DNA from 2 places in the Amycolatopsis camponoti genome. Region 2 is predicted to be linked to the other one. Evidence: riboswitches for the same ligand, from Rfam matches in the RefSeq annotation. Region 2 holds a riboswitch; the other holds the start of a gene.
The links. Region 2 has a riboswitch for S-adenosylhomocysteine ahead of metH (methionine synthase). Riboswitches for the same ligand answer to the same signal wherever they lie in the genome.
Positions count from the first base shown of each region.

Region 1: another riboswitch for S-adenosylhomocysteine. It lies ahead of ahcY (adenosylhomocysteinase); the one in region 2 lies ahead of metH (methionine synthase).

Region 1 is NZ_CABVGP010000004.1:138,772-149,517, forward strand. It holds gene AA23TX_RS50660 (hypothetical protein) at 85-294, shown strand; gene AA23TX_RS47665 (hypothetical protein) at 606-761, opposite strand; gene ahcY (adenosylhomocysteinase) at 882-2,342, opposite strand; S-adenosyl-L-homocysteine riboswitch at 2,441-2,517, opposite strand; gene AA23TX_RS47675 (GNAT family N-acetyltransferase) at 2,549-3,031, opposite strand; gene AA23TX_RS47680 (hypothetical protein) at 3,028-3,708, opposite strand; gene AA23TX_RS47685 (AurF N-oxygenase family protein) at 3,766-4,656, opposite strand; gene AA23TX_RS47690 (TetR/AcrR family transcriptional regulator) at 4,743-5,390, shown strand; gene AA23TX_RS47695 (DNA polymerase IV) at 5,387-6,412, opposite strand; gene AA23TX_RS47700 (DUF3040 domain-containing protein) at 6,436-6,699, opposite strand; gene AA23TX_RS47705 (cobalamin-independent methionine synthase II family protein) at 6,929-7,987, shown strand; gene AA23TX_RS47710 (LysE family translocator) at 8,016-8,648, opposite strand; gene AA23TX_RS47715 (GTP cyclohydrolase II) at 8,807-9,412, shown strand; gene AA23TX_RS47720 (MarR family winged helix-turn-helix transcriptional regulator) at 9,409-9,942, opposite strand; gene AA23TX_RS47725 (MBL fold metallo-hydrolase) at 10,042-10,746, shown strand, end outside.
Region 2 is NZ_CABVGP010000004.1:237,343-248,088, reverse strand. It holds gene AA23TX_RS48125 (hypothetical protein) at 1-1,517, opposite strand, end outside; gene AA23TX_RS48120 (FAD-dependent monooxygenase) at 1,718-2,875, shown strand; gene metH (methionine synthase) at 2,857-6,510, opposite strand; S-adenosyl-L-homocysteine riboswitch at 6,525-6,603, opposite strand; gene AA23TX_RS48110 (TIGR03619 family F420-dependent LLM class oxidoreductase) at 6,900-7,760, shown strand; gene AA23TX_RS48105 (GNAT family N-acetyltransferase) at 7,770-8,978, opposite strand; gene AA23TX_RS48100 (sugar porter family MFS transporter) at 9,128-10,513, opposite strand.

The DNA.
Region 1 (10,746 bases), 99 kb from region 2:
GTTCCGGTCCCGCGTTCGCTTGCTTCCCGGTGGTACCAAGGAGGGCGAGCACACCGGGCACCAACGCGGAAGGGCGGGCCGGTCATGGAGTGCGCTTCTTGTGACGCGGGGATCGATCACTGCCACGGCACGCTGGTGGTGCACCCGGACGGCGGGTTCGCCGAATGCACCGAGCCGTCCTGTGGGGACGGTGACCGCCTCCGGCACGCGCTGATCGTCGACTGCCAGGCTCTCGGCCGCGGGTGCGGCTGTGCGGCCGAACCGGGAAAACCCCGGCTGCGCCAAGCTTCCTGAGCCTCCCGCCAGGACCGTGAAGGCCTCCCCGGCTCGGCCGGGGAGGCCTTCACGGCGTCAGGGAAGCGTCAAGGGCATGACACGATCGTGTATGCAGCTGTGTACACGGGCTGGGCGATGTGCTAACACTAACGGGGTCCTTCGGCTCTCCCTCCCCCTCGGAGCCGGAGGACCCTTTTCATTCCCGTCCCGGGTGTCTCGCCGGCAAGCGGACTTTGCTCTGCGCTTACCTTCGTGGTGGTGAAAGGCCGAACGGCCCGGCACGGCGAGCATTGCTGCTGCGCCGTGCCGGGCCGTTCGCGAGTACTCGATCAGTACCAGTGCGCACGCCCACCGATCCGGCGGCCGGTGCCGCCCAGGATGGCCAGTGCCACACCGGCCACCGCGAGAATGATGCCGATGGTGTAAAGCACCGGGATACCGACGATAAACCCGATGATGAGGAGAATTACACCGAGAACGATCACTTTGACACACACTCCTTCGCATGGGACCCATCCGCCGTACGGGCCGGACGGATGCGCTGTCACGGGGAGGATGGCCACTTTCGCGGTGCGGCAAACTGCGTCAAATGGAGCAATCTCGAATCAGTACCGGTAGTGATCGAGCTTGTACGGACCCTCGACGTCGACTCCGATGTACTCGGCCTGCGCCTTCGAGAGCTTGGTGAGCTTCACGCCGAGGGCGTCGAGGTGCAGCCGGGCCACCTTCTCGTCGAGGTGCTTCGGCAGCCGGTGGACGTCGGTGGCGTACTCGCCGGGCTTGGCGAACAGCTCGATCTGCGCGATGGCCTGGTTGGTGAACGAGTTCGACATCACGAACGACGGGTGGCCGGTCGCGTTGCCGAGGTTCATCAGGCGGCCTTCGGAGAGCACGAGGATCGCGTGGCCGTCCGGGAACGTCCACTCGTGCACCTGCGGCTTGATCTCCTTCTTGACGATGCCCGGGAGCTTCGCCAGGCCGGCCATGTCGATCTCGTTGTCGAAGTGCCCGACGTTCGCGACGATCGCGTTGTGCTTCATCCGGCTCATCTGCTCCGCCGAGATGATGCCGAAGTTGCCGGTGGTGGTGATGAAGATGTCGGCCGTCGCGACGACGTCGTCCAGCTCCACCACGTCGAGGCCGTCCATCGCCGCCTGCAGCGCGCAGATCGGGTCGATCTCGGTGACCGAGACCCGGGCGCCCTGGCCGCGCAGTGCCTCGACCGCGCCCTTGCCGACGTCGCCGTAGCCGCAGACGAGGACGCGCTTGCCGCCGATCATCACGTCGGTGGCCCGGTTCAGGCCGTCCACAAGGGAGTGCCGGATGCCGTACTTGTTGTCGAACTTGGACTTCGTGACGGAGTCGTTGACGTTCATCGCGGGGAAGAGCAGCTCGCCGTCCTTGGCGAGCTTGTAGAGCCGCTTGACGCCGTTGGTCGTCTCCTCGGTGACGCCGCGGATCTCCTTGGCCATGCGGGTGAAGCGGTCGCCGTCGGCGGCCAGGCTCGCGCGCAGGGTCTCCAGGACGATCCGGTACTCCTCGGGGTCCTCTTCGGACGGTTGCGGCACCGCGCCCGCCGCTTCGAACTCGACTCCCTTGTGGACGAGCAGGGTGGCGTCGCCGCCGTCGTCGAGGATCATGTTCGGCGCCTGGCCGCCCGAGAACGCGAACAGCCGGTCGGTGCACCACCAGTACTCTTCGAGCGTCTCGCCCTTCCAGGCGAACACGGGAGTGCCGGACGGCGCGTCGACCGTGCCGTCCGGCCCGACGACGACCGCGGCGGCGGCCTCGTCCTGGGTGGAGAAGATGTTGCAGGACACCCAGCGGACCTCGGCGCCGAGCGCGACCAGCGTCTCGATCAGCACGGCGGTCTGGACGGTCATGTGCAGCGACCCGGCGACCCGGGCGCCCTTCAGCGGCTGCGAGGCGGCGTACTCCTCGCGGATCGCCATCAGGCCGGGCATCTCGTGCTCGGCGAGCCGCAGCTGGGTGCGGCCGGCCTCGGCCAGTGCGAGGTCGGCGACGGCGAAGTCGAGGCCGTTTCGGGTCTGCAGTTTGTCACTCATGCTTGCGCGCACTCCGGAGTTCGTTTGCGGAACGCTCGGGAGGCGGCACGGGACAGTCCACGCGCACGACGACGGCGGGACACCGAAAAGCACCTCCCTCGCGGGAGGCGCCCTTGGAGTCGTGGTCCGGGCCGAGCGTGGCGGAAAGAGTTCCGTCGCAGCGCCTCTCGGCCCACGACCAGGATGGCAAAGCCGCCGGGAAGCTGTCAAGCGAGCCGGCGGGCCATGAGAACGTCGTCGAGGTCCTCGCCGCCGACGTGGAATTCCCCGCGCAGCACGCCTTCGACGACGAACCCGGCGCTCTCGTAGAGCCGCCGGGCGGCGGTGTTGTGACCCAGGACGCGCAGCGTCACCTTGCGCGCGCCGCGCCGGCGCGCCTCGGCCACGGCGGCGTCGACGAGCCGCCGGGCGATGCCGAGCCGCCGCCGGTCCGGGTCGACGGCGAGCCCGCCGATCACCCGGACGTGAGCGTGGGCGGGAATGGGGAACCCCGCGTCGAGACGGACGTAGCCGGCGACCATGCCGTCGTGCTCGGCGACGAGGACGTCTTCGGGGTGGGTGCTTTCGTCGAAGAACGGGGTGCCGGCCGGCGGCGGGGGAGCGGGGGACACCGCCGTCGTCCAGGTGCGCTCGTCGAGCTTCGCCAGCACGGCTTCGTCACCGGCGCGGGCCGTCCGGACGGTGCTCACCCGAGCTCCTTCCAGGCCTGCTCGACGATCCCGGCGAGCTCTTGGGGGTCGTGGTTGCCTTCGGTGCCCAGGCTCCGCACCGCGACGGTCAAGCCGGGGCCGGTGCGCTGGCAGTTCAGGACGAAGGACTGGTCCGGGTCCGGGGTCGCGCCGGGCGCGGCCGGGGCGTTGTGCACCAGGCATTGCACGGCGCCGACGCTGACCAGCTCGGTGCCCGGCTTGGCCACGCCGAGGGCCTGGACGTCTTCGTACGGCGCGAACAGCTGCGGCGAGGGCGCGCGGACGGCGACCAGCTGGAAGGACCGCAGCAGCCGCTCGTCCTGGTAGTCCTGGACCACCGCTCCGGCGCCGCCGTAGGCCGCCGAGACCCGGGACGTCGTCTCTTGGTCGGTCTTGTCGATGCGGTCGATCGTCGCCTTGCCGCGCACGGAGTCGACCTTCGCGATCGCGTCCTGGGCGCGGCTGAGCCCGCCCAGGTTCGCCGGTGCGGCCAGTGCCTGCCCGCTCGGCCCGCCGAGCAGGCTCAGCGCCAGCCACGGCACGCCGACCAGGATCGCGCCCACGAGCACGCCGATCAGGCCGGCGACGACCGGCCGCCTGAGCGGCGGACGGGGTGCCGGGTGTGGCGGCCCGGACGGGGGTCCGGCCGGGAAGTCCTGCGAGTAGCCCTCGGTCACCCGGGAATCGTGGCGCAGTCCGGTGCCTCCCGGGAAGGCAATTTCGCGGCCGGTTCGTCAGAGCAGGTGCGCGCGCCGCCAAATGCCCTCGGACCGGCCGCCGATCAGCCCCGCCTCGCGGAGGAACGGCACGATCTTCTCCGCCATCCACCGGCGCGTCTCGTGGAAGTGCGGGTTGGCGAGCGCCGCGGCCCGGCCTTCGCGCGCGTCGATCCCGACGCTGCGGTACACCCGCGGGTCGACCATGGCATCGACGACGCCGAACGCGACCAGCGCGGTCCGCAGCCGGTGCCGCTGCAGCGCCGCCTTCGACAGTTTCGGCGTCTCCCGCAGCACTTCCTCCTTGGCGAACCGGACGTGCCGGGCCTCCTCGACGACGTGGATGCGGTTGACCGAGCGGATCAGTGGCTGGATGCCGTCGTCGTCCATCATCGAGCGCTGCAGCCGGTCGGTGGTCTCCTCGGCGACGAGCACGCTGGCGAACATCGACGGCCCGGCGGCGGTCGCGCCGAACACCTTCGCGGCGCGGTGCACGACCTTCGGGACGCCGTAGCGCGGCACGCCGAGCCGGTCGGCGGTGCGGGCGAACATCACCGAGTGGCGGGTCTCGTCGCCGATCTCGGTCATGGCGTACTGCGCGTGCTCGGTGCGCGCGTCGAGGTCGAAGACGTACCGGGCGAGCAGCTGCATCAGGACGATCTCGAACCAGAGGCCGACGCTCATGATGCTGGCGATCTCGTGCTTGGACAGCTCGATCCGCTGCTCCGGCGTCAGCCGCGCCCACAGGTCGGTGCCGTAGAGGGAGACGCGCTCCAGCGGCATGTACGCCTTGCCCTCGGCCAGCGGGGCGGTCCAGTCGATGTCGACGTACGGGTCGTAGGAGTTCTTCGCGGAGCTTTTGAGCAGGCGAGCCGCGGTGACGTCCCGGTCCTGGGCCTCGACGCCCATGGTGGCCTCCGGAAGTAGGGGGTACATGCTGTACTAGCTACTTCGGGAGCGTACACGCCCTCGCGGGCGCTGAGTAGGCTTCCGTCGTGACCAAGGTCGACGGACGGGCGACGCGGTGGGCGGGCCAGCAGGAACGGCGCCGCGCCGAGTTCGTCGACGCGGCCCTCGAAGCGATCGCCGAGCACGGCCCGGACGTCTCGACCGAGCAGATCGCCGAGCGCGCCGGCGTGGCCAGGACGCGGCTGTACAAGCACTTCGACGGCGCGTCCGACCTCCAGCGGGCGATCGCCGAGCGCGCGGCCGAGCTGGTGACGGCCGAGCTGGAGCCGCTCTGGCACCCGTCGGGCTCGCCGAACGAGATGATCTCGACGGTGATCGCGACGCACCTGCGCTGGCTGACCGAGCACGTCCCCCTGCACCGGTACCTGACGCGCGCGGCGCCGGGACCGGTGGACGTCCGCGGCACGATCGCCCGCCACCTCAGCCGGCTGCTCACCGGCTACCTGACGGCGTTCGGCCTGGACCCGGCCCCGGGGGACACGATCGCGTTCGGCCTGGTCGGCTACGTCGAGTCGGCGACGACCCGCTGGCTCGACCACCCGGGCACGCTGAGCCTGGAGCAGCTGACCGGCCAGCTGAGCGGCACGATCTGGGCGATGCTCGACCACACGCTCCGGGCGGGCGGGGTCGAGCTGGACCCGGACCGGCCGCTGCCCTTGCCGGAGGGGCTTTAGTCCTCCCTGAGGAACTCCGCCCGCACACCGAGCAGCCGCACCGCTCGGGTCAGCTCGAACATCGCCAGTACCTCCTGCGCCGCGCGGTCGATCTCGCCGGCGTCCGACGTCGGCTCGGGGAGGGTGATGCTGTGCGTGTGGGTCAGGAACGGCACGAACCGCACCTTCACCGCGACTCGCGCCGCCGGCCGGCCTTCGTCGAGGACGTCCTGGGACACGCGCTTGGCCAGCGCCGACACCTCCGCCGCCATCTCCGCCGGATCGGTGAGGTCGCGCTGGAACGTCGTCTCGCGGCTGCGGGAGCGGGCCACGTACGGCGTCGCGCTCACCTCCGCATCGCTGATGCCGCCGCCGAGCAGGCGCAGCCACGGGCCGGTCTTCGGGCCGAACCGGGCGGCCAGCGCCGCGGCGTCCGCGCCCGCGAGGTCCAGGACGGTGTGGATGCCCAGCTCGGCGAGCTTCTTGGTGGTCTTGCCGCCGATGCCCCACAGCGCGTCGGTCGGGCGCGAAGCCATGACCTCCCACCAGTTCGCCTGGGTCAGCCGGAAGATCCCGCCCGGCTTGCCGAACCCGGTGGCGAGCTTGGCGCGCAGCTTGTTGTCGCCGATCCCGACCGCGCACGACAGCCCCGTCTCGCGCGCCACGGCGTCTTTGATCGAGACGGCCAGCGCCTCCGGGTCGTCGGTCTCCGCGCCGACGAACGCCTCGTCCCAGCCCAGCACCTCCACGACGACGGGGAGTTCCCGCACCGCGGCCATCACGTGCTCGGACACCTCGAGGTAGGCCGGCGGGTCACTGGGCAGGAAGACGGCGTCCGGGCAGCGCTTGGCGGCGATCCGCAGCGGCATGCCGGACTGGATCCCGAACTCGCGGGCCTCGTACGACGCGGTCGCGACGACGGCGCGTTCGGTCGGGTCGCCGTTGCCGCCGACCACCACGGGCTTCCCGCGCAGCTCCGGCCGACGGGCGATCTCGACCGCGGCGATGAACTGGTCGAGGTCGACGTGCAGGACCCACTTCACGAGGCCCAGTGTGCCCCAGGACGTCAGACGCGGTGGCGCGCCACGTGGGTCCAGACGGTGCCGGTGAGGGCGAGGATCCCGCAGAGCGTGACCCCCGGGTCGGGCAAGATCAACCCCAGGACCAGCAGCGTCACGGCGACGACGTCGACGGCGATCAGCAGGGCGCTCCGGAGCGCGCGCGACTTCGGGCGCTTGCCCTCGCGCAGGGCGGTGGCCAGGTCGGGGTCGGTGACCTCGAGGTTCCGCTCGATCTTCTCGAGCTCGGTGCGATCGTGGTGACTGAGCATCGGGGTACTCCTTCGGCGCCGAACCCGCCGTGTCGCCGTAGCGAATACCCAATCGTCCTCCCGGCTAACCGCCAAACGTCTTCTTATTTCGTGCTTTTCGCTGCTCCGACCGGGTGATCCGCGCTCCGTGACCGCCCGGGAGCGCGTTAGGTTCGCCTGACACGAGGCCGGTCAGGCCGGCTTCGCGCCGGTCGAAGCCGGTCAGGACCTTCAAGCAGCGGAGGACTCCATGACCTTGCCGACCGAACCGATCGGCAGCATTCCCCGTCCCGGCTACCTGATCGACGGGCTCGGCGCGTTCGCCGCCGGACGGATCGACGCCGCCGCGCTCGCCGAGCTGGAGAGCCGCGCCCTCGCGGACACGCTCAGCCGGTTCGAAGAGACGGGGTCGCCGGTCGTGTCCGACGGCGAACAGGGCAAGCCGAGCTTCGCGACCTACCCGCTGGCCGGGCTGACCGCGCTGGCGCCGGACGGCGTCGTCATCCCGTTCGCCGACGGGCACACCCGGCAGCTGCCGCGGCTGACCGCGGGCCCGTTCCGCTACGCGACGCACGCCGACGAGTACCTGACGCGGGCGAAGGCGCTCACGGACAAGCCGGTCAAGCAGGCCGTGATCGCCGCGTCCGCGATCTCGCTGATCTACCCGGCCGACGGCATCGACGGGTACCCGCAGGAGCAGTTCGTCGCGGACTTGGTGAACGAGGCGGAGGCCGACATCCGGCGCAGCCTCGACGCCGGGGCACACGCGGTGCAGATCGACTTCACCGAGGGGCGGCTGTCGCTGAAGCTGGACCCGTCCGGCGGGCTGCTGCGGCAGTTCGTCGAGCTCAACAACGCTGTGCTCCAGCGGTTCACGGCGGAGGAGCGCGCGAAGATCGGCGTCCACACCTGCCCGGGCGGCGACCAGGACTCCGTGCACAGCCTCGACGTCGACTACGCGGACCTGCTGCCGGAGCTGTTCCGGCTGGAGGCGGGGAACTTCTACGTCCAGCTGGCGAGCGAGGCCGACCCGGCTCGCGCGCTGCAGGTGATCGCCGATCACCTGCGGGCGGACCAGCGGATCTTCGTCGGGGTGATCGACCCGATCGACCCGCGGGTGGAGACGCCGGAGGAGGTCCGCGACCGCGTGCTCACGGCGGCGAAGTACCTGCCGGCCGATCGGCTCGGCACCTGCGACGACTGCGGGTTCTCGCCGTTCGCGGACGACACGTCGACCTCCCGCGACATCGCGTTCGCGAAGATCCGGGCCCGGGTGGAGGGCACCCGCCTGGCGGCCGAAGCGCTGTGACGGCCGGAGGGCCCGCCCCGGCGGGCCCTCACGCCGCTTCGGCGGCGACCTTCACCCCGAGCGCGACGAGCACGCTGCCGAGGACGGCGTCGAGCCCCCGACGGACGCGTCCGTCACCGAAGAACCGCTTCAACGCGCCGACCACGAGGGCGAGCGCCCCGAACCACAGGACCGTGCCGGCGGTCGCGATGGTGGCGAGCTCGAGCGTCTGCAGGGTGGAGCCGCCCGCGGGCAGGAACTGGGGGAGCAGGGCGAGGAAGTAGACGGCGACCTTGGGGTTGAGCAAGTTGGTGAACAGCCCCTGCCGGAAGGCGGCACCGGCCGCGAGCGGCGGGGCGTCCCCGGCGTCGCCGAGGTCCCGGTATTCGCCGCGGCGCACGGCCAGCCAGGCTTTGACCCCGAGGAAGACGAGGTAGCCGGCGCCGACGAGCTTGACGACGCTGAAGGCGACGGCCGACGCGGTCAGCACGGCGGCGACCCCGAAGGCGATGGCGACGACCCAGGCGAAGACCCCGAGCGAGATCCCGGCCCCGGCGGCGATCCCGGCCCGTCGCCCACCGGTCAGGGAGGACCGGGTGACGACGACGAAGTCGGGCCCGGGCGACATCGCCCCGAGGACGACGACCAGCAGGAACGACGCGGCGGTGGTCCCGGGGATCATGGCTCGAGGATACGACGTGACGTAACCGGTTTTCGGGGCCGATCGGGAAGATCCGGTGATCCTCCGGTGTTGGCCCCAGTGATGTTCGGCGCGATCACCGATGTTCGAATTTGAACTTCCGGTAGGGTCGATCACGTGGGCGATCCCAGGGAGAAAGCATGACGGCCGAGGTGCGGACGCGGGTGCGGATCCCGCTGCGACTCCACGGCGGCGTCGCCGTCGACGCCGAGGCCGTCACCTTCCGGGGTCTGGCCGACGGAGGCGAGCACCTCGCCTTCGTCCTCGGCACTCCCGGGGACGTGCCGCTGGTGCGGCCGCACTCAGAATGCCTCACCGGGGACGTCTTCGGCTCCGCGCGCTGTGATTGCGGGCCTCAGCTGGCCGAGGCCGTCGAGCGGATCTCCGAGGCCGGCGGCTACCTGCTCTACCTGCGTCAGGAAGGCCGGGGGATCGGCCTCTACAACAAGCTCGACGCGTACGCGCTGCAAGACCAGGGCCTCGACACCTACGCCGCCAACGCCGCGCTCGGCCTGCCCGAGGACGCCCGCGACTACGCCGTCGCCGCGCAGATGCTCGAAGCGCTGGGGGTCACCGAGGTGGACCTGCTGTCGAACAACCCAGACAAGGCCGCCCAGCTGCGCAAAGCCGGGATCGCCGTGCGCGAGCAGGTGCCGACCGGGGTCTTCGCCACCGAGAACAACGTCCGGTACCTCCGCGCGAAGGCCGAGCAGACCGGGCACACCCTGCCCGGGTTGGCCAGCTAGGCGAGCCGCTGGGCCGCCGCGGCCACCGGGCTCGTGGTGAGCTTCTCCAGCAGTCCGATCAGGACTGTCTGCTCCGACGGCGTCAGCGACGCCGCCCACTCCTTCTCGCGCGCGTTGTGCGCCTGGTACGCGTCGGTCACCGCCGAGTGGCCCCCCTCGGTCAGGGCGAGCCGGACGGCCCGTCGATCGCTGGGGACCTGCGTGCGGGTCACCAGGCCGTCGCGCTCCAGGGTCTTGACCAGGGCCGACACCGCCGCGCGGCTCATCCCGGCCAGGCGCGCCGCGTGGCGGGACTCCTGCGGGCCGGCCAGCCACAGCACGAACAGCACCCGGAACCCGCCCCAGCTCAGGCCGCGCGGCCGGTGCACCGTCGACTCCCAGTCGTACACCAGCGCGCCCGCCAGCCGGTGCAGCGTGAGGCCGAGGCGCATCGCGACGGGGTCGGTGGCCGGCAGCTCCGCCTTCGTCTTCCCGATCGCGTAGTCGACGAACGAGAGGTAGTCGAGGTCTTCGGCCGGTCGGTCGGTCATGCGGCCCAGATTAGGCGAAGGGGTTCCGCGCGCCGGTGCGGCGGGTTAGTGTGACCGGCGAGATAGTCAAACCTTTGACGATCATGAGGAGCGCTCGCCGTGACGAAGAAAGCCTTCGCCTCTTCGGCCGACCTGGCGGAGAAAGCGCAGACCCTGGAAGTCCTGGACGACGGCGTCTACGCGCTGACCGCCGAAGGCGACCCCAACATCGGCGCGATCGAGGGCGAGGACTTCCTCGTCTGCTTCGAGGCGCTGGCCACGCCGGTCGCCGCGGGCGAATGGCTCGCGAAACTCCGCGAGCACACCGACAAACCCGTGCGCTACCTGGTCTTGAGCCACTACCACGCGGTGCGCGTGCTGGGCGCGTCGGCGTTCGACGCCGACGTGATCGTCGCGCACGAGAACACCCGGGCCCTGGTCGCCGAGCGCGGCAAGGAGGACTGGGAGAGCGAGTTCGGCCGGATGCCGCGGCTGGCGAAGGCCGCGGACTCGGTGCCGGGCCTGACCTGGCCGACGCTGACCTTCTCCGACCGGCTCACCATCGACCTCGGCGGCGACCGCGGCGACCTGGTCCTCCAGTACTGCGGCCGCGGCCACACCGAGGGCGACATCGTGGCCTGGCTGCCGCGGCGGAAGATCCTCTACGCCGGCGACCTCGTGGAAGCCGAAGCCGCGCTGTACACCGGCGACGCGTTCCACCGCGAATGGGCATCGTCCACTTTGGACCGCGTCGGCGCCTTCGGGGCCGAGACACTGATCGGCGGCCGCGGCGGGGTGAGCCGGGGAGCGAAGGCGGTCGAGGCC
Region 2 (10,746 bases):
AGCTCGACCGCGGTCAACTCGTGCCCCGGGTTGTCCAGCAGCGTCGCCAGGTAGCCCATGCCGACGCTGTGCTCGACCAGCACGGACCGCCCGTCCAGGCCGAAGAGCCAGTGGCTGCCCTGGCGCCGGCACGTGACCCGGCGGTCCGCGACGCGGGCGGCGAAGACGGGCAGCACCATCCCGAGCGGCTCGGCTTCACGCGTCGCCGCGGCCAGCTCCCGCCCCGCTTCGGCCGAGCCGGGCCCCAGCGCCTGCGCGAGCCGGGCGCGGGACAGCACCACGGCCGGCCAGTGGGCCAGCGCGAGGTTGTCGCGCACGGCCGCCCGGAAGTGCTCCGCGGCGCGTTCGGTTTCACCCGCGGTCAGCATCGCCACGCCCAGCGCGTGCTGCACCGAGCCGAAGCAGGCGACGGCGAGGCTGCCCATCATCGGCAGCCGCGCGAAGGGCGTGAGCAGCGCGTAGGCGGCGCGCGCCGATTCGACGTCCGAGAGCAGGTAAGCCGACTCGACGATCCCGTACATCGACACGAGCCAGCTGCTCGACCGCGGCAGCAGCGCCAGATCCTGCCCGCTCAGCCGGGCCAGCGCCCCGGCCGCCTCGCGCTCGTCTCCGGCCGAAGCGGCGGAGACGGCCAGCCCGGCGACGAACGCGTTGTCCACCGCGCTGAGCGTCGGCGAGTGCACCGTCTCCCGCAGCACCGGCAGCAGCTCGGCCACGCGGCCCTGGAACCACCGGATGGCGCCGAGCTGCGCGGTGTACCAGCCGATCGCGTCGGCGTCGCCGGCCTGCTCGCCTCGCAGCGCACAGGCGGCCGCGCGCGCTTCGGCCTCGTCGAACCGGCCGGCGCGGATGCTGAGCATGACGTCGATCGCGTCGAGCACGAACCCGACCGCGAGGTGGTCGCGGCCGGCCAGCTGGCCGCGCAGGTCGGCGAGCCCGCGCTGCGCGTGCGGGTCGCCGTCGAGGAAGAGGTCGACCGTGCGCCAGAGCAGGCCCATCAGCAGGTCGCTGCGCCGCCCGGTGCGGAAGCCCTCGGTGATCAGCTCGTGGGCGAGCGCACGGCGCTGGCCACCGTGGTCGGGGCCGAGCAGGCAGTGGTGGGCCAGGCTCGCGGCCTCGGCCCAGGCGACCGGGTCGCCCGCTCGCTTGGCTTCCTCGAGCACGGCGAGGATCTCGTTGCTCTCCCCGGCCACGTAGTCGGCCTCGCCCGCGAGCCGGGCCTTGAGCCGCAGGGCCAGCGACGACCCCGGGTCGACCGCGGTCCACGCACTGCGCAGCCGCGCCTGCAGCAACGCCGCCGCGGGCGCGCTCCGGTGTTCGTGCACCCACAGCCCGCCCATGCCCAACGCGGCGCGCGCCATCCCGGCCCCGTCGCAGTCGGCCTCCGCGGCCCGGTACGCCCGGTCGAACCACTCCCGGCCGGCGCGCAGGTCGCCGTCGGCCTCGAGGGCGCGCTCCCCGTTGCGCAGCAGCTCGCCGAGTGTGGTGGCCGCCGGTCGCGTTCCGCTGTCCAGCATCGCCGCCCCCTCTCCCCCCGGGAAATGGTGCCCGCGCGACCGGCCGGGGTCAACGTGCGAAAACCGGCGGGAAAGTCCCGGTCACGGCCGGGAATTTTCCGCCGTCACGGTCCGCGTGCGGTCCATTCGCGACAGTCGCTGACGGCCGCCGTCAGCGCTTCGCCAGGGACCGGTCAGCCCCCGCGGCGAAGCTCCGTGACGTGAAAAATCTCAGCGTCCTGATTTCCGGCGCCAGCATCGCCGGCCCCGCCCTCGCCCTCTGGCTGACCCGCCACGGCTGTTCCGTCACCGTCGTCGAACGCGCCCCGTCGGTGCGCCCGGGCGGCCAGGCCGTCGACTTCAAGGGCGCCACCCACCGGACCGTCCTGGAGCGCATGGGCATCCTCGACGACGTCCTGGCCCGCCGGACCGGCGGCACCGACCAGACGATCATCGACGCCGAGGGACGGCCCCAGGCCGTGATCCCCGGCGAGTTCACCGGCGGCGACATCGAGATCCGCCGCGGCGACCTGGCCGGCCTCCTGTACGAGCGCACCGCCGCGCACTGCGAGTACCTCTTCGGCGACACCATCACGGCGCTGACCGAGACGGCGGACGGCGTCGACGTCACCTTCGCCCACGCCACCCCGCGCCGGTTCGACCTCGTCGTCGGCGCCGACGGCATCCACTCGAACGTCCGGCGGCTGGCCTTCGGCCCGGAGCGCGACCACGTCCGCTTCCTCGGCCACTACTACGCCCTGGCCGAGCTGGGCGAGCAGGTCGCCGACGGCGATGCCGTGATGTACAACGAGCCGGGCCGGATGGCCGCGGTCGGCGGGCCGAAGGCGTCGGCGTTCTTCGTCTTCGCTTCACCTGAGCTGGAGTACGACCGCACCGACACCGAAGTCCAGCGGAAACTGGTGGCCGCGGCCTACCGCGACGCGGGCTGGCGGGTGCCCGAGCTGATCGAGAAGCTCCCGCGGGCCCGGGAGTTCTACCTCGACTCGCTCGCCCGCGTGACGATCGGCCGCTACTCCCGCGGCCGCGTCGTCCTGCTCGGCGACGCGGCCTACGGCAACACCCTCGGCGGTTTCGGCACCGGCCTGGCGATCGTCGGCGCGTACGTGCTCGCCGGCGAACTCCTCGAAGCCGACGGCGACCACCGCGCCGCCTTCGCCCGCTACGAGGAGCAGATGCGCGGCTACGCCAAGGTCTCGCAGCGCGGCAGCGCGGGCCCGTTCCTCGCGCCGCCGTCCCGGCTGCGGATCAAGCTGCGGGACTGGACGTTCAAGTCCCGCTTCCTGCTCCGCCTGATGCTCAAGGCGACCGACAACTTCGCCACGGACATCGAGCTGAAGGACTACGCCTCGGGCTCGTAGGCCAGGTTCGGCCGCAGCCACTGCTCGACTTCGGCGATCTCGACGCCCTTGCGCCGCGCGTAGTCCTCGATCTGGTCGCGGCCGAGCCGGCCGACGGTGAAGTACTTCGAGTCCGGGTGCGCGAAGATCAGCCCGGACACGGCGGCCGCCGGCGTCATCGCGAACGACTCGGTCAGCGCCATCCCCAGCTCGTCCGACTCCAGCAGCTCGAACAGCTCCCGCTTCTGGCTGTGGTCGGGGCTGGCCGGGTAGCCGAGCGCCGGGCGGATGCCGCGGAACCGCTCCGCGTGCAGGTCCTCCAGCAGCGGTTCGGCGTCGGGCTCGAACCAGTCGCGGCGCGCCTTGAGGTGGATGTACTCCGCGAACGCCTCGGCCAGCCGGTCGGCCAGGGCCTTGACCATGATCGCGCGGTAGTCGTCCTGCTCGGCCTCGTACTTCGCGGCGAGGTCGTCGGCGCCGTGGATGGCGACCGCGAAGCCGCCGAGGTGGTCGCCCACCGGCGCGATGTAGTCCGCCAGGCAGCGGTTCGCGCGGTCCAGCGGCTTCGACGTCTGCTGCCGCAGCATCGGGAACCCGACGTGCGCGAAGTCGCCGTCGAGCAGGATGTCGTCACCCTCGCTGTGCGCCGGCCAGAACGCGTACGCGCCCTTCGCGCGGAAGCTGCCGTTCGCGATGATCTCGTCGAGCAGCGTGTTCGCGTCGTCGAACAGCTCACGGGCGACGGGCTCGTCCAGGATGGCCGGGTACTTGCCCTTGAGCTCCCAGGCGAGGAACAGGAACTGCCAGTCGACCATCTCGCGCAGCTCGGTGATGCTCGGCTCGACGACGCGGCGGCCGGTGAACGCCGGGGTCGGCAGGCCGTCGAACGACACCTTCTCCGGGTTCGCCCTGGCCTGCTCGAGGGTCAGCATCGGGCGGCGCTGCTTGTTCGCGTGCTGCTCGCGCAGCACTTCCTGGTCGGCGCGGTTCTTCTCGGCGAGCGCGATCGAGCGGTCCGGGTCGAGCAGGTCGGACACCACGCCGACGACCCGTGACGCGTCGAGGACGTGCACTGTCGCGTTGTCGTAGGCGGGCGCGATCTTGACCGCGGTGTGCTGGCGGGACGTCGTGGCGCCGCCGATCAGCAGCGGCAGCTTCAGCCCGCGCCGCTGCATCTCGGTCGCGACCGCCACCATCTCGTCCAGCGACGGCGTGATCAGCCCGGACAGCCCGACGGCGTCGGCGCCCTCGGTGACCGCCGTGTCGAGGATCTTGGCGGCCGGCACCATCACCCCGAGGTCGATCACCTCGTAGTTGTTGCAGCCGAGCACGACCCCGACGATGTTCTTGCCGATGTCGTGGACGTCGCCCTTCACCGTGGCGAGCACGATCTTGCCCTGGCCGCCCGACGACTCCAGCCGGCCTTCCTGGCGCGCCTTCTCCTTCTCCTCCTCCATGAAGGGTTCGAGGTAGGCGACGGACCGCTTCATCACGCGGGCGCTCTTGACCACCTGCGGCAGGAACATCTTGCCGGAGCCGAACAGGTCGCCGACGATCTTCATGCCGTCCATCAGCGGGCCCTCGATCACCTCGAGGGGCCGGGCCAGCTGCTGCCGCGCCTCTTCGGTGTCCTCGACGATGTAGTCGACGATGCCGTGCACCAGCGCGTGCGACAGCCGTTCGCCGACCGTGCCTTCGCGCCAGGAGAGGTCGACGACGCGCTTGGTGCCGCTGCCCTTGACGTTCTCGGCGAAGCTGACCAGCCGGTCGGTGGCGTCTTCACGGCGGTCGAAGAGCACGTCCTCGACCAGCTCGAGGAGATCGGCCGGGATGTCCTGGTAGACCGCGAGCTGGCCGGCGTTGACGATGCCCATGTCGAGGCCGACCTGCACGGCGTGGAAGAGGAACGCCGAGTGCATGGCCTCGCGCACGACGTCGTTGCCGCGGAAGGAGAACGAGAGGTTCGAGATGCCGCCGCTGGTCCGGGCGCCGGGACAGCGCTCCTTGATCCGCGGCAGCGCTTCGAGGAACGCCTTCGCGTAGCCGTTGTGCTCGGAGATGCCGGTGGCCACGGCGAGGACGTTCGGGTCGAAGATGATGTCCTCGCCCGCGAACCCCGCCTGCTGCGTCAGCAGGTCGTAGGCGCGGCCGCAGATCTCCACCTTGCGGTCGGCGGTGTCGGCCTGGCCCTGCTCGTCGAAGGCCATCACGACGACGCCGGCGCCGTAGTTGCGGATGATGCGGGCCTGGGCGAGGAACGGCTCCTCGCCCTCCTTGAGGCTGATCGAGTTGACGACGCCCTTGCCCTGCAGGCAGCGCAGGCCGGCTTCGAGCACGGTCCACTTGGAGCTGTCGACCATCACCGGGATCCGGGCCACCTCGGGCTCGGTGGCGATGAGGTTGAGGAACGTCGTCATCGCCTCCTCGGACTCGAGCAGGTCGGCGTCCATGTTGACGTCGAGCAGGTTGGCCCCGCCGCGGACCTGCTCCAGCGCGACGTCGACGGCGCCTTGGTGATCGCCGGACTCGATGAGCCGGCGGAAACGCTTGGAGCCGGTGACGTTGGTGCGCTCGCCGATCATCACGAACCCGGTGTCGGCGCCGATGCCGAACGGCTCGAGCCCGCTGAAGCGGGTGTGCGTGCGCGGCTCGGGCACCTCGCGGGGCTTGACGCCCTTGGCCGCGGCGGCGATCTTCGCGATGTGCGCCGGGCTGGTGCCGCAGCAGCCGCCGACCAGGTTGACCAGGCCTTCGCGGGCGAACCCGCCGATCAGCCCGGCGGTCTCGTCCGGCGTCTGGTCGTAGCCGCCGAACGCGTTCGGCAGTCCGGCGTTCGGGTGACAGGCGACGTAGGTGCCCGCGATCCGCGACAGCTCCTCGACGTGCGGGCGCATCTCCTCGGCGCCCAGCGAGCAGTTGACCCCGACGACCAGCGGCTTCGCGTGCTCGATCGAGCTCCAGAACGCCTCGACGGTCTGGCCCGAGAGCGTCCGCCCGCTCAGGTCGACGATGGTGACCGAGATCCACAACGGCAGGTGGGGCGCGACGTCGCGGGCCGCGGCGATGGCCGCCTTGCAGTTGAGCGTGTCGAAGATCGTCTCGATCATGAGCAGGTCGACGCCGCCTTCGGCGAGCCCGCGGATCTGCTCCGCGTACGCGGACTTGACCTGCTCGAACGTCACGGCGCGGTACGCCGGGTCGTCGACCTTGGGCGAGAGGCTGAGGGTGACGTTCAGCGGGCCGATCGACCCGGCGACGAACTTGCCGCCCAGCTCGTCGGCGGCCTGGCGGGCGAGCTGCGCGCCGCGGACGTTCATCTCGTGGACGTGGTCCTGCAGCCCGTAGTCGGCCTGGCCGATGCTGGTGGCGGTGAAGGTGTTCGTCGTGGTGATGTCCGCGCCGGCCGCGAGGTACTGGCGGTGGACGTCGAGGATGACGTCCGGGCGGGTCAGGTTCAGCAGGTCGGGGTCGCCGGTGACGTCGTGCGTGTGGTCGCCGAAGCGGTCGCCGCGGTAGTCGGCCGGGGTCAGCCCGGCCCCCTGCAGCATGGTTCCCCACGCGCCGTCGAGCACCGCCACCCGCTGTCCGAGCAGCTCGCGCAGGCGCGCGGTGGCCTCGGACTCGCTGGGGGTTTCTCGCGGGGTGATCGGGTTCACCGGCAGCCTCCCTCATCCGGGAGGCGCCCTTGTTCGGTGGATCCCGGTCGAGCGTGGCGGACCCGGCGGTCCGTTGCAGCGCCTCTCGACCTGTGGTCCACGGTACTGGAAACGGGCATTCGCACGCCAACCCGCCCCGCCGGTGCGTCCACTGACTGGGACACCGTGAGTCCACAATGGATTACCAGGTCCACCCTGCCTCCGCCTCGTGTCGCCTCGGGCCCACCTTGACGCGTCCCGGGCCGGGCCGCTGCTCCCCGCCTGCGCAACCGGGGTCGCCTCGATCATCGTTCGATCGCGCCGCGACGTTACTCTCCGCGTCCACGTTGCCACTTTTCGCACTCGCGGCCGACCTTGAAAACTGAAACACGTTCTAATACGCTCCTCGCGTGGACTACGGAATCGTGCTGTTCACCAGCGACCGAGGCATCACCCCGGCTTCCGCGGCGCGCGCCGCGGAGGCCGCCGGGTTCGCCACCTTCTACGTGCCCGAGCACACCCACATCCCGGTCAAGCGCGAGTCACCGCACCCGCGCACGGGCGACGCGTCGCTGCCCGACGACCGCTACAGCCGCACGCTCGACCCGTGGGTGGCGCTGGCGACGGCGGCCGCGGTGACGACGCGGATCCGGCTGTCCACAGCGGTGGCCCTGCCGGTGGAGAGCGACCCGATCACGCTCGCCAAGACCATCGCGAGCCTCGACCACCTCTCCGGCGGCCGCGTGACGCTCGGGGCGGGCTTCGGCTGGAACGTCGACGAGCTGACCGACCACGGCGTCCCGGGCAACCGCCGCCGCACCGCGCTGCGCGAGTACCTCGAAGCGATGAGCGCGCTGTGGACCTCCGAAGAAGCCTCCTACGACGGGGAGTTCGTCTCGTTCGGCCCGAGCTGGGCGTGGCCCAAGCCGATCCAGGCGCACATCCCGGTGCTGCTCGGCGCGGGCCCGACGGAGAAGACGTTCCGCTGGATCGCCCGCCACGCGGACGGCTGGATCACGACCCCGGCCGACTCCGACCTCGACGGGCACGTGGCTCTGCTGAAGGAGATCTGGCTCGCCGAGGGCCGCTCGGGGGCGCCGCGGATCTGCGCGCTCGGGGAACGGCCCGACCGGGATCGCCTGGCGCACCTGGATTCCCTCGGGGTCACCGAGACGATCTTCGGGTTGCCGGACCGCGAGCCGGACGAGGTCGAGGCCTGGATCGGCCGGCTGGCCGGCAAGCTCGGCCTGGCGGTCTCCCCCGCCGTCTGAGGATCCCGCTCAGAACCAGTGCAGGCAGTGGGGCGGCCGCTCGGCGCGGAAGAGCGCGTCGGCGGCGGCCGCCGCGGCCGGGTGGTGCGCCCGGACGTGCCCGGCCCGCACCAGCGTGCTCGGAGCCGTCCCGCCGAGGTACACCGAACCCAGGTCGCTCACGTCCAGGGACAGGTCGGGCTCCCGGTCCGTCGGGACGCACTCGGCCTCGCCGCCCCGCACGGTCAGCAGATGACGCGCCCGCTCGCCGAGGAACGGGTCGTCGACGTCCAGGACGAGCTCGCCGTCGGCCGCCCAGCCGCGCGTGGTCAGCGCCCGCGGGACGTCGAGCAGCCGTACCCAGAGCCAGTCCGTCTCGTCGCTCGCCCGCGCGGCGCGGACGTCGGCGAGCTGCCACCGCAGCGGGTGCTCGGGCGGGCACTGCCGGAAGACCACCTCCGTGGCCAGGTCGTGGCCGAGCAGGAACCGGGCCAGGGCCGTGGCGACCGCGTCGTCGCTCGCGATCGTCTCGTCGACTGTCAAGGTGCCGGTGCCTTCGAGCAGGTACGTGGCGTAGCCGTCCGGGACGCCGCCGGCATCGCGGTGGACGGCGACGTACCGCGGCGCCGGGGCGACCGGCGGCCGCCCCGCACCGCGCTCCCACCAGTGGTGCGGCCGCGACAGCGCACCCGGGCGGACCCGGCGGTAGCGGTCGTAGACGTCCTCCAGGATCCCGCCGCATTCGGCCCGCCGCAGCACCTCGATCGAGCCGGGCACCGGGGCGGCCTCGGCCCGCGGGACGGCGAAGGCGGCCTGATGACGCGGCACCGTCAGCCGGTGCGTGGTGGTCGCCGGCCCGTAGCCGAACCTGCGGTAGATCACGGCCTCGCTGCACAGCAGCACGGAGAGGAACTCCCCGCGCGCCCGCACGTCGGCGAGGTGGCGCCGCATCATCGCGGTGAGCACGCCCTGCCGCCGGTGCGACGGCAACACGCCGACGGCGGTCACGCCGGCGGCCGGCGCGGGGACCGCGCCGGGCAGGGTCAGCTCGAAGGAGTACGCGGCCGCGGTGCCGACCCGCCGGCCGTCCGGCGTCACGGCGAACAGGGCGCGGTCCATTTCCAGCGCCGACCAGACCCGGCCGCCCTCGCCCGGGGGTTCCGGGAAGCGCCCGAACGCGGCGAAGAGCGTGTCGACGAAGACGTCGCGATCCTGCGGGGTCGTGAGGCGGATCTCCATCGGTGCTGCGGCCTCCCGGCGTCGTCGTGCCCGGGCTCGTCGTGCCCGGACACAGTGCAGCGGTGCCCCGCCGCCGGGGCAAGCGATTTAGGGAACAAAGCGGCGGGGACGACGTCACCGTCGTGCCCCGCCGCGGCGACCCCCCGGGGTCAGCTCTTGGCCGCGACCCCCTGCCGCGCCCGGAGGTCGAGCTCGATCTGCTCCAGCGAGCGCCCCTTCGTCTCCGGCACGAGCCACTTCGTGAGCACGAAGAGGACCACGTTGATGCCGGCGAACAGGAACATCGAACCGCCGATGCCGAGCGAGCCCGCGGCGGAGATGAGCGGGAACACCGCGCTCACGATGCCGGTCGCCGCCCAGAGGACGACGCTGCTGACGCCCATGCCGGCCGCGCGGTACTTCAGCGGGAACACCTCGGCCATCATCACCCAGACGACCGCGCCCCAGCCGAGCTCGTACCCGACCAGGTACAGCACCATCATGACCAGCATCAGGATGCCGCGGGTGCTGGTGTCGTGGACGTTCAGCACGACGAGCCCGGCCGCCACCAGCGTGATCACCATGATCACGTTGCCGATGAGCAGCAGCGGCTTGCGGCCCCAGCGGTCCACCACGAACACGACCCACGCGGTGAACAGGAACTTCGTGACACCCAGCAGCACGCCGGACAGCAGCGCGGCCTGCGTGGCGAACCCGAGGCCGATCAGCATCGTCGGGAAGTACGCGTTGATCGCGTTGACGCCACTGAACTGCTGGCCCACCGCGAGCAGGATGGCGACGATCATCATCGGCCGGACGAAGCCCGAGAACAGGTCACGGAACCGGGGCTTGGCCTCGGTGTCCATCTGGATGACCTCGCGGATGGTCGCGATCTCGTCGTCGAGGTTCACGGTGTTGCCGTGCGCGCTCGCCAGGACCCGCCGGGCTTCCTCCTCCTGACCGTTCTTGAGCAGCCAGCGCGGCGTCTCCGGCAGGAACGCCAGCCCGATGAGCAGGATCACGGCGGGCACGATCGCGCCGGCGAACATCCAGCGCCACGCGGAGATCGGCCCGAGCCAGTAGCTGGTCAGGAACGCGATCAGGATGCCGAGCACGATGAAGATCTGGTTCAGCGCGCCCATCGCGCCCCGCAACCGGGCGGGCGCCAGTTCGGACAAGTACGTCGGCACGGTCGACGACGAAAGGCCGATGCCGAGGCCGATCACCAGCCGCGAAATCACGAGCAGCGCGAACGTCGGCGAGAAGCTCGCCGCCAGCGTGCCCACGATGACGATCGCCGCGGCGACCATGATGGTGCGCCGCCTGCCGAGCGCTTCGTTGATGCGGCTGGAGAACAGCGCGCCCACGATGGCACCGACCGACAGGCTGGCGGTGATCACGCCCTTGTCCCAGGCGGTCAGCGACCAGGCTTTCCCGATGAACGGGAGCACCCCGGAAATCACGCCGAGGTCGTAGCCGAACAAGATGCCGCCGAGCGCGCCGAAGAAGTACAAGGTGGTTCGGCTGATGTGCCGCGCCGGGGCCGTCTGCGTCATTGCCGGGTCGCCTCTTTCGTAGGTCCAGTCCAGCCAGCGGCCACCACACTCACACGCCGGAAAAAGCCGGGCAAGACAGTCGTTGGTAACGATTCAGAAACGTGATCGACGTTCACATATGTGACACCGATTGGCGCACAACGTCCCCCTTTCCCCTGAGGCATTCAATCCACTGTGGACAGACCACTCCGGTGAAATCGTCGAAGCGTTTGACCAGGCATGATCCCTGGTTT